2 regions of the Shewanella sp. 10N.286.52.A9 genome follow, and region 2 is predicted to be linked to the other one. Evidence: predicted binding sites of a transcription regulator. Region 2 holds the regulator's gene; the other holds the start of a gene.
What was found. The regulator sigma-54, encoded in region 2, starts transcription at its own class of promoters, with help from an activator protein. The targets are predictions, from matches to a motif close to GTTGGCACGNNNNTNGNNT.

Region 1 (5,751 bases), on a different contig from region 2:
TAATCCGCCATGCGTCACAGCTGCAGGCATTAAACGCACATTTTGGCCAACGACAATGGTGCCAGTGCGAGAGTTAACAATCACTTTCGCAGATTCATCAGCTATCTCGACTTCAACATTTTCTAATGTCGCTAAAAAAGAAACTCGCTGTGATGCATCACGAGGCGCACTGACTTGAATAGAGGTTGCATCTAACGCTCTTGCCATACCTGGACCTAAAAAGTCGTTAATTGCATCTGCCATACTTTTAGCGGTAGAAAAATCTGAACGACGTAGGTTAAAAGTTAGGTGATCCCCAGTCGCAAATGGACTCATCACACTGCGTTCAACAATCGCGCCACCAGGAATACGCCCAACTGTTGGCGTATTTTGAATCACTTGCGAACCATCTAGACCTTCTGCACTGAAACCACTGACCACTAGGCTGCCTTGCGCGATAGCGTAAACATTGCCATCAACCCCTTTTAAAAAGGTTTGCAGTAAAGTACCACCGCGTAAGCTTTTTGCTTCACCTAAACTCGATACGGTAATGTCAATATTTTGACCGGGCTTAATAAATGCTGGCATCTCTGCATGCACCGCTACCACCGCCGCATTCTTGGTTTTAGGGTTCACATTATCAGGTAAATTAATGCCAAAGTTTTTCAGCATGGTTCTGAATGTTTGTTCAGTGTATTTGGTTTTTTCACCTGTGCCTGGCAAACCAACCACAAGGCCATAACCAATCAGTTGGTTACTACGTACACCTTGAACGTTGGCAATATCTTTAATTCGCTGTGCTTGAACTGGCGCAGAAAATACCGATAATGCAACTGAGGCGGTAAGGGCAATCGAGATAAATAAAGATGAAATTTTCATGGCATACTCCTTAGAAAGGCCACCATTCGCTCATAAAGAATGAGCTTAACCACCCTACTTTTTGAACATCTGCAAATGTACCTGTTCCGCTATATTGAATGCGGGCATTGGCTACTCGAGTTGACTGAACTGTATTCTCAGGAGTGATATCTTGACTTCTTACCATGCCGGTAACACGAATAAATTCATCGCCATTGTTAATCGAAATCCATTTTTCACCACGGATAACCAAGTTGCCATTACTGAGCACTTGCATCACGTTAGCTGAGATACTGCCATCAAGGCTGTTTGATTGGTCAGCATCAGCTTCACGCTTGGTGTCCATCGCATCAGAATAACGTAAATCAAGTGGTACACCTTTAATCGTCACATTGCCGCCACCAGCATAGATAGGGTCAACACTCAAATTAGAGTCTTTTTTGATTTCGTTATTGGCGCTTTTTTTAGCTTGAGTCGATTCATTTAACAGCACTGTGATAATGTCACCGACTTTATGTGCTCGTATATCTGAATATAAGCTAGACGATTGATGGTCCATGTAAATCGACCCCGTCGACACCATTTTAGTTGGTGGTGCTTCTGGATACACTGGCGCATAAAATGGATCATCAGGTATAGGTTTTTGTTGCGTTGAACTACAACCGGCAATGAAAATAACGGATGCTAACGCTAGGTATTTATTCATAATCCAGTTCCTTTCAATAACAATTATAGGTTCTGAGTCACGTAAGACATCATCTGATCAACAGCTGATATCACTTTAGAGTTCATTTCGTAAATACGCTGACTTTGAATCAGGTTTACTAGCTCTTCAGTCACATTAACGTTTGATGTTTCTAATGCCCCTTGGCGAATAGCGCCTAGGCCATCTAAAGAAGCTGTTCCCTGAATAGGCGTTCCACTTGCGCCAGTTTCGGTATACAAGTTTTGCCCTAATGGATCTAACCCTGATGGATTAATGAAATCGCTCATGGCTAACTGTCCAACAACTGTGCTTTCTGTCGCGCCAGATAATTTTACTGATACTTCACCTTCGGCAGAGACTGTAATTGAAGTTGCATCATCAGGTATGGTGATTGACGGTTGCACGACATAACCAGAACCTGGAGTCACAATCTGGCCATTTTCATCTAAGCTAAATTGACCATTTCGGGTATAAGCAGCGGTGCCATCAGGCATCTCGACTTCAAAAAATCCAGGGCCTTCAATCATTAAATCTAACGAGTTATCAGTGGTTAACATGTTACCTTGGGTGAACATTTTTTGAGTTGCCACGACCTTAGTACCGGCACCAATGTTCAAACCATTCGGCAGCTTAGTATTATCAGCACTTATACCACCAGCTTGATTAACTGTTTGATATAGCAAGTCTTCGAATACTGCGCGGCTTTTTTTGTAGCCTACGGTGCTCGCATTCGCCACGTTATTAGAAATAACTGCAATATCGGTTTGTTGGGCATCTAAGCCTGTTTTACTGATCCATAAAGCGGGATGCATAATTATTACTCCTAACTAACTCTCATTAAGGATGATGAAGCACGGTCTAGCTCTTCGGCATTTTTCATCATCTTCACTTGCATTTCGTATTGACGCTGGATATCAATTAACGCCACCATTTCTGAAACAGCGTTAACATTACTGCCTTCAACAGCCCCTGTTTCGATATTCACATTAGGATCGTTCGGCGCATTTAAGCCCGAAGTCAGCCTAAATAACCCATCTTCACCACGCATCATTTCTTCATTTGATGGATTAACTAATTTAATTCGGGCCACTTCTTCAACCACATCCGCAGTTGCGCCCTGAGGTCTTACAGAAATAATGCCATCAGGCGAGATTTGAACTTTGTCGATTGGTAGCGGCAAAACTATCGGTCCAGCCTCTCCCATAACAGGGTTGCCTCGACCATTAGTTAATAAGCCTGTACTGTCAAAACTTAGACTACCGGAGCGGGTATACGCTTCACCGCCATCAGCACCTTGCACTGCAATCCAACCTTTATCTTTAATCGCAATGTCTAAATCACGACCCGTAGTTTTAATTGGGCCTGAACTAAAATTTTGCCCAGGGCTTTCAGTCATAGAAAAGACACGTGTCGGTAAGCCTTCCCCAAATGCTTGCATAGAGCGAGCTTGAGCCAAATCAGCTTTAAAACCATCGGTATTCGCATTGGCTAAATTATTGGCACGAACAGCCAAAGCATTCATATTTTGCTTTGCCCCACTCATGGCAACATACAGTAATTTGTCCATCTGCCGCTCCGTCAAACTTTTTACATAACTAAAGATATAACTAGAACTAGCAATGAGTGTGCCAATATATAAATTGTGAATAGAGAATGGCTAACTAAATGAAATGTATTTGAAAAGCAGGAAGTGAAAAGAAAAACAATAAAAGGCAAAAAATGAAAAGGCAAAGAGTTGCCGTTGCGGCAACTCTTTGTCAAAACAAGTCAAACTTATCGAATTTGAAGAATCGACTGATTTAACGTGTTATTCACTTCAAGTGTACGAGAGTTCGCTTGGAAGTTACGTTGTGCAGAAATCAAATCCACTAACTCAGTGGTCAAATCAACGTTAGATTGTTCAAGCGCCGATGAACGAATACTACCAAAGGTACCACTATTTGCTTCACCTGCTAGCGCTGGACCAGAATCTAAGCTGGCTTTCCAAGAAGTATTACCCACTTGGGTTAAACCTTGCTCGTTAGCAAAACGAACCAAAGCAACTCGAGCTAATGGTTCAGTCGAACCGTTACTGTAACTTGCTGTCACTAAGCCATCTTCGCCAATACCTACGTTAGTCAAACGACCGACGGTGGTACCATCTTGAGTTAACTCAGTCACTTCAAATGGAGATGCATATTGAGTTGGATTATTAAATCCAACGGTGACTTTTTGACTGCCATCAGCGCCAGGGCCTAATACGTTAGCACCATTAACACCCAGCTCAACAGTTTCAACTACCGCAGGATCTGAGCCTGTATATGCGCCCGCATCATTGAACTTTAATACCGAGCCTTTCCAGCCTGATGCATTTTCAGCAAATCTTGTCGTATCAGCAACACCGTCACCAGTCGTATCAGCGCCGTATGAACCACCATTTGCTTGGTCAAGGTCAACTTGTTTGCCATCTACAGCATAGAATGCAACCCAGTTACTTTCACCGGTATAAGCCCCTTCTGTCGGCTTAACAAAATAGGTGGTCATAATGTGCGATTCACCAAGTGAGTCATAAATCGTCACTGAAGTCGATTTATTAAACGTGTCAGGATCGTTTGGATCAAAGTTAGCAGGATCTAATGGCGTTTCACCCACATCAAGGTTCATCTGTAGGCCAATATTCTCAGTTTTCACTGGGCTACCTGCCGTATCAGGGATCTTAATTGGTTGAGTCGTCGTTAAACTAACCGAGGTAGAGTTACCGTCAGCATCGACAGGGAAACCTTGTAAATAGTTACCAGCAGAATCAGTCATGTAACTTTCTGAGTTAACTTTAAATGCGCCAGCACGAGTGAATGCGTGATCTTGAACTCCCACACCTGATGATGTCACAAAGAAACCACCGCCACTTATCGCCATATCTAAAGAGTTACTAGTAAACTGTAAACTGCCTTGCTGAAATTGCTGTGCAACCTGAGTCGTTGTCGCACCGCCACCAACAGCAGTTTTGCTGTTTGAGAAAATTGAATTAGCATATACGTCAGCAAACTCGGCACGAGATTCTTTAAAGCCTACGGTGTTAACGTTAGCAATGTTATTCGCAGTGGTATTGAGATCTTTTTGAGCTGCAGAAATACCACTCAAAGCAATGTTAAACGACATAATTCACCCCTTTCCTACTCATTCTGTTTGTTTTACTGACTGCCACAGCTGCCAGCTTTAAATTTGATAAGCTAATTAACTTTCAGTGACAGCTAAGACATCTGACAACTGAATACCACCAATACCACGTAGGTTTAATATTGCCCCTGTAGTGGTGTTACCCAGTGACACGCTCGTCACATGCGCATAGGTCGATACTGCTAAATCTTCTGATTTTCCATCAATTTTGCCGTTCGCTTTTATCGCGTAATTTCCTTCAGGAGCTGGATCGCCATTTTTATCTAGCCCATCCCATGACACATCAATGTTACCGCCAGCAGAGCCGTCAACTTCAAAGGTTTTAATGACTTGGCCACTTTCGTCTTCAATACTGACTGTTATCGTATCGATAGAAGTTGGTGTACTTATCACGCCATTGACTTCTGGACTATCTGACGATATGTGCCCCGTATCAGACGGAATTAACACTTTACGGCCTACTAAACTTGAAGCCTGCAGCGCCTGACTCGAACTCGTTAAGTTATTTAAGTTAAGAATTTCTTCATTCAACTTGGCAATACCGTCAACGGTTGAGAATGATGCCATTTGCGAAATCATTTGATCGTTTTCAACAGGCTTAAACGGATCTTGCATTGATAACTGTTGACTCAATAAAGCAAAGAAATCTGATTGAGTCAGTTCCTGGCTATTAGGTTCAGGTGTTTCTGGCTCTCCTTGTAAGGCCACACTGTCTAAAAATGCATTCCCTGTACTGGCTGTTTCTTGTGTATTGGATGCAATACCAGTACTACTAGCAGATTGAGTCTGTGGTAAAGACTGACTGCTGTAAGGATTAATGAGGCTCATCTTTTACCCCCCACAAAATTCATATTACTTACCCATACGAAGTGTTTGCTGCAGCATAGATTTTGCCGCATCAGCCACTTGGACATTCATTTGATAAGAACGAGAGGCTGAAATCATATCCGCCATCTCTTCCATCACATTGACATTCGGTTTGTAAATAAAGCCGTCACCATCAGCCATAGGATGATCAGGAGAAAACTCCTTTAATAACGGTTTATCACTTT
Region 2 (5,751 bases):
AAGCAGGTTATGGTGTGGGTCATGACATTATTATAGTTAACTATAACTGTTTGTTGTTGATAATTTGCCGTTGATTGGTTTAATGCGCTTTGAGCAGCGCAAAAGCTTAGTTTAAGCGTATTCCCGAGTAGGATATGAGGTTAATAAAGCATGGCTGTTAGCGGTTTGGAGTCGTAAATTTCAATGTTTTGCTAGTAAGTGATAACTAGCAACGAGTTAGCCTGAAAGCGTTAAATCATATAAAAGGATTAGCTTTCTTCGTCAAATTTGTCGTTAATCAGTTGGCAAACCGCATCTAGTGCTTGCTGCGCATCAGGGCCTTCAGCCTGAACAGTAATCACTTTTCCTATACCACTTTCTAGCATTAATAAACCTAACACACTCGCTGCGCTGGCTTGTTTGTCACCTTGAATCAAGGTAATGCTGGCTTTAAATTCCGTAGCCAATATAGCTAATTTTGTTGCCGCTCGAGCATGAAGCCCAAGTTTATTACTGATGGTGATTTCTCTGGAGATACTCATCGTCACAGGTTGAGCTCTCGGTGGCGAGCGCTAACTTGGTGTTTACTGTTACTGAAGCGCTGTGTGAGTTGATCTGCAATATAAACCGAGCGATGCTGTCCACCTGTGCAGCCAATCGCGATGGTAAGGTAACTGCGATTATTGCGCTCAAGGTGCGGCATCCAAGTATCAAATAAATTCTCAATCTGCCAGATGAACTTATTGACTAGGGGTTGTCTGCCTAAGAATTCTTGTACTGGTTGATCAAGACCTGTTAATGGTCTTAACTCTGGCTCCCAATGTGGGTTTGGCAAAAAGCGGACATCAAACATAAAGTCGGCTTCAGTAGGCATACCGTGCTTGAATCCAAATGATTCAAAGTGAATGACTAATTCTTTATCAACACTGCCCATAAGAATTTGTCGGACTTGATCGCTCAAATCGTAAATATTCAGCTGAGATGTGTCGATGTAGTGATCAACCATTTTGGCAATTGGTTCGAGCAATCGACCTTCAAGTTGAATCGCTTCTTGTAATGAGATTTGATTTTTTGACAGCGGGTGTAATCGACGTGTTTCACTGTATCGTTTTAGCAGTACTTGATCATTGGCATTTAAAAATAAACTAATGATCGTGGTATCGTCGGACAATAAAGCAATTTGCTGCTCTAATACTTTGCCTTGCTCTTCGATATTACGCACATCAACACTGATGGCGACAAGTTCGTTATTTCCTTTTAGCTGCTCTAGTAGGCTGCCAATCAGTGGGAGAGGCAGGTTATCAACACAGTAATAACCTAAATCCTCTAACACTCTTAAAGCAACTGACTTACCTGAGCCCGATCGTCCTGATACGATGACAAGTTTCATGCAGTAATAACCTGATACAGTTCTGTAGCGTCATGACTCTTTCGAAGTCTTTTAAGGATGAGTTTATCGCTTAATTTCTCAGCCATACTTGATAACGTGCTTAAGTGTTGCTGACATTGCTCAGAAGGAACCAATAAGGCAAATAAAATGTCTACTGGCTTCTTATCAATAGCATCAAAGTCGATAGCTTCTTCACATTTGATCAAAATAGCGATCGGCGATTCAATGTCGTCTAAACGCCCATGTGGAATCGCAATGCCATTGCCGATACCTGTGCTACCCATTTTTTCACGTGCTATTAAACTTTCGAAAATAGCTTGTGAAGATAGAGTAGGGTACTGGTCAGCCATTAAATTGCTGATAAGTTCCAGTACCTTTTTCTTACTGCCCGGAGTGGCACAGGTAGTGCACGCCGGCTGCAGGATGGTGCGAAGTTCCATCGTTAGTGTTTAATTAACTTCTCTTTGTGTTTAATTACCTGACGGTCTAATTTGTCTATCAGGGCGTCAATTGCGACATACATATCTGCGTTTTGAGATACGGCAAAAACTTCACCTCCTTTGAGGTGCAATTTAGCTTCGGCAATCTGTTGTAACTTTTGTACATTGAGCACAACGTGAACATTATTGATCTGTTCGAAGTGACGTTCAAGCTTTGAAAACTTAGTTTGCACATACTCACGTAAAGATTGAGTAATTTCGATATGGTGTCCAGTCAGGTTAATTTGCATAGATCATCCTCCAATAACAAAGGCTTATAAGCTTTTGCGTTGGTTTGAGGGAGGGATGAGCATTGCTTCACGATATTTGGCGATCGTACGCCGAGCAACATTGATCCCTTGTTCAGCCAGTAGCGTCGCCATTTTACTATCGCTAAGTGGCTTTTTCTGGTTTTCTGCAGCGACCAGCTTTTTGATAAAGGCTCTGATTGCTGTAGAAGAACACTCTCCGCCATCATCGGTACTTACGTGGCTAGAGAAGAAGTATTTTAGTTCAAAAAGGCCGCGAGGGGTGTGCATATATTTTTGAGTTGTAACCCGTGAGATGGTCGATTCATGCATCTCTACCGCTTCGGCAATATCATTTAATACCATAGGCTTCATGGCTTCTTCGCCGAACTCAAAGAAACCTTGCTGGAATTGAACAATACAATTTGCCACTTTTAACAGGGTTTCATTGCGGCTTTCAATACTTTTAATAAACCATTTGGCTTCTTGTAAGTGACCGCGAATGAATTGGCTGTCAGCTTGATTGGCTGAGCCTTTTGCCATGGCGGCATATTGCTGATTTACGCCTATTTTAGGCATATTATCTGGGTTTAATTCTACGACCCAACGGCCATTCTTTTTAAACACTGTGACATCTGGGATGACGTACTCATCTTTGATTGGAGTAATTTGTAACCCTGGGCGAGGGTTCAGTGTTTGGATAAATTGAATCGCTTCGCGTAAATCATCTTCTTTAAGCTTGGTTTTACGCATTAGTAATCTGAAATCACGGCCTGCTATTAAATCTAGGTGTTCAGATATCAGTAATTTTACATTTTCTATGCAAGGGATTTCGCTTGGGTATTGTCCCAATTGAATCATCAAACATTCGCTTAAATTTCTTGCAGCGACGCCCACTGGATCAAAATGTTGTACACGCTTTAAAACGGCTTCAACCTCATCAAGTTCAATATCCTCAAGACCGAGTGCATCGAGAATATCTTCTGTTGATTGGGTTAAGTAACCTCTATCATCAATTGCGTCGATGATGGCTGTCGCAATGGCGAGGTCATTTTCAGAAAATGGGGTTAAGTTTTTTTGCCATTCTAAATGTTCGTATAAACCTTCAGTCGTTTCACCTTGAAATGGCATATCGTCATCACGGCTTACAGCGCCAGAACCTGAGTTAGGAGAGGCGGTGTAGACTTCATCCCAAGTGGTATCCATTGGTAAGTCTTCAGGCATGGACTCTTTCGTAAGTGACTCTGTTGTATCGACTGATGAGGTGTCTTTTTCTACGCTGACTTGGCTGTTATCGCTAAAATCGGTGTCAGTTTGCTGAGCATTGTCTTTGACTGGTTCTTTTGCTTTGGCAAACTCATCCTCAAGCTCAAGAAGAGGATTTGAGTCAAGTGCTTGCTGAATTTCTTGCTGTAGCTCCAAAGAGGAAAGTTGCAATAAGCGAATGGCTTGTTGCAACTGCGGGGTCATTGTCAGGTGTTGACCCATTTTAAGTTGGAGTGAGGCTTTCATTTACCGCTTATCCCTAATTGAATTTCATCATCGCGACTACAATGTTATGGGTCTAGCACCTTTGTAAGTGTTAGCTAGACTTTAACCGAACTTGGGTTCTACTTTGCCAAAAATTAGCGTTAAGTTTTGAGTCTAGTGTATAACGCTAAAAAGTGGGACTGGTTGGCCGCGAAAATGCCATGCTTGTACACTAAAGAATGCTAACTATAGCTTGAATTGCTCACCTAAGTATACTGACCTGACTTGCTGATTGTCTAAGATCTCAGCAGGCGTACCTTCAGCAATTAAATCTCCGTGGCTGACAATATACGCACGCTCACATACATCAAGTGTTTCACGGACATTATGGTCAGTAATCAATACTCCAAGACCACGATTTTTTAGTTGTTGAATAATTTTCTTAATATCTATCACGGAGATAGGATCAACACCCGCAAATGGTTCATCTAATAAAATAAACTTAGGATTGGCGGCTAAAGCGCGTGCTATTTCTACACGTCGACGTTCACCACCTGATAGAGCCATACCTTGGCTGTCACGAATATGGGTAATATTGAACTCTTCTAATAAGTGCTCTAACTCTTCGATTCGTTGCTCACTCGATAAGGTTTTACGGGTTTGCAGCACCGCCATGATGTTATCGTGCACAGTGAGTTTTCTAAAAATACTGGCTTCTTGAGGTAAGTAACCAATACCTTTACGAGCACGTAAATGCATTGGGTCTGCAGTCAAGTCGTCAGAATCAATCAAAATACGACCTTTATCGCTTTTGACTAAGCCAACAACCATATAAAAGGTTGTGGTTTTACCTGCACCATTTGGCCCTAAAAGACCAACAATCTGACCCGTTTTAACGGTTAGGCTAACGTTTTTGACAACTTGGCGGCTTTTATAGCTTTTTGCTAAGTTTTCAGCTGTTAAGGTAATTTGTGTCATTATTGCTTTTGCTCTGCCGCAGGGGTCGTTATGTCTGCATTGGTTGAGTTTTGAATATCAGATTCTTGAGGGGTGACTGATTCAAGGAGGGCATCAGTGTTAGTTTCAACAGCATTTGCCTCAGGAGTCACTGTTTGATTCTCAGTTACATTGTTAGGTGCATTGTCAGTCGCATCAGCATCTGGGTTATCAAGCGAATCATTATTTTCTATCGGCGCTTCGTCTGAGTTATCAAGTTCTTCGTTTTCTTTATTCAAGTCAGGGTAATTTTCTGGCTGAAAAATAGTGATAACTCTGTCTTTTCCTTCACCTGTGCTTTCAGCGATCAGTTGCTGTTTATCAATATTATAGCTAATGAGATTACCAGTAACCTGGCTGCCTGCCTGGTCAAGTTTTGCATTGCCTTTTAAGGTTAAAATACTGGTTGAAAGCTCATATTTTATTTCGTTCGCACTTGCGGTACCGATACGGCCATCATCGAGTTCTTGTGAGAATGTGGCTGGATTACCTGTCGCAATCATGGTTTTTTTGCCACCCGACTCTTCACTGAATGCACGTAATTGATCGGCATTAATATTAATGGTGCCTTGCGTCACATTCACTGGGCCGAAGAAAATCACTTGGTTATTTTTAATATCTGCTTTTTGGCTGACGGCAGCAACTTTAAGCTCTTGTTGTAAATCACCTTCTTTGGCATGAACGCCGGTGACTGTCACTAAGCTCAATCCCATTAGGCTCATACCAAGAATACTTTTTCTAATAAAGTCTGTTTTCATAAGCTTATTGAGTGAAAATGTCAGTGTTTTACTTTGCTTCATATGTTCCTTCTACCTGACTTAAAAGCTCTAACTCTTCGGCATTTAAATCAGCATAAAGGCCTAAGCCTTGTATTTTAAAATCTTGTCCTGAGACATTAATTTGTCGATCAGACGTCATGATCATGGTATTTAAATCTAACGCAAGCATACTTGTGGTTAGCGATTGTACTGGTTCATTGATGTTTATTGCATCAATAATAACATTTTTTTCTAGCACCACTTTACCGGTTTCTTTATTAAGCTTGCCTAATTCAGCAGTTAATTGCCACTCAGCTTCGCCGTTTTCTGGATAGATAAGGTATACAGGCTCAGTGAATAGGGTTTCATTGGTTTGCTGAAAGTGTTCCATGTGTTTTGCTGACACCCGGCTTTGTACTAATCCTTGCTCG

Region 1: flgF (flagellar basal-body rod protein FlgF) is a predicted target of sigma-54. The motif match lies at 3,158-3,176, and genes of this name have one in related genera.

Annotation. Positions count from the first base shown of each region.
Region 1 covers NZ_JBFRJQ010000012.1:147,792-153,542, reverse strand. The annotation lists gene AB4128_RS11560 (flagellar basal body P-ring protein FlgI) at 1-858, opposite strand, end outside; gene flgH (flagellar basal body L-ring protein FlgH) at 869-1,543, opposite strand; gene flgG (flagellar basal-body rod protein FlgG) at 1,567-2,355, opposite strand; gene flgF (flagellar basal-body rod protein FlgF) at 2,367-3,110, opposite strand; gene flgE (flagellar hook protein FlgE) at 3,317-4,681, opposite strand; gene flgD (flagellar hook assembly protein FlgD) at 4,757-5,527, opposite strand; gene flgC (flagellar basal body rod protein FlgC) at 5,552-5,751, opposite strand, start outside.
Region 2 covers NZ_JBFRJQ010000006.1:174,632-180,382, forward strand. The annotation lists gene AB4128_RS05860 (HPr family phosphocarrier protein) at 249-521, opposite strand; gene rapZ (RNase adapter RapZ) at 524-1,369, opposite strand; gene ptsN (PTS IIA-like nitrogen regulatory protein PtsN) at 1,366-1,809, opposite strand; gene hpf (ribosome hibernation promoting factor) at 1,812-2,099, opposite strand; gene AB4128_RS05880 (RNA polymerase factor sigma-54) at 2,124-3,608, opposite strand; gene lptB (LPS export ABC transporter ATP-binding protein) at 3,813-4,544, opposite strand; partial or broken gene lptA (lipopolysaccharide transport periplasmic protein LptA) at 4,739-5,284, opposite strand; gene lptC (LPS export ABC transporter periplasmic protein LptC) at 5,349-5,751, opposite strand, start outside.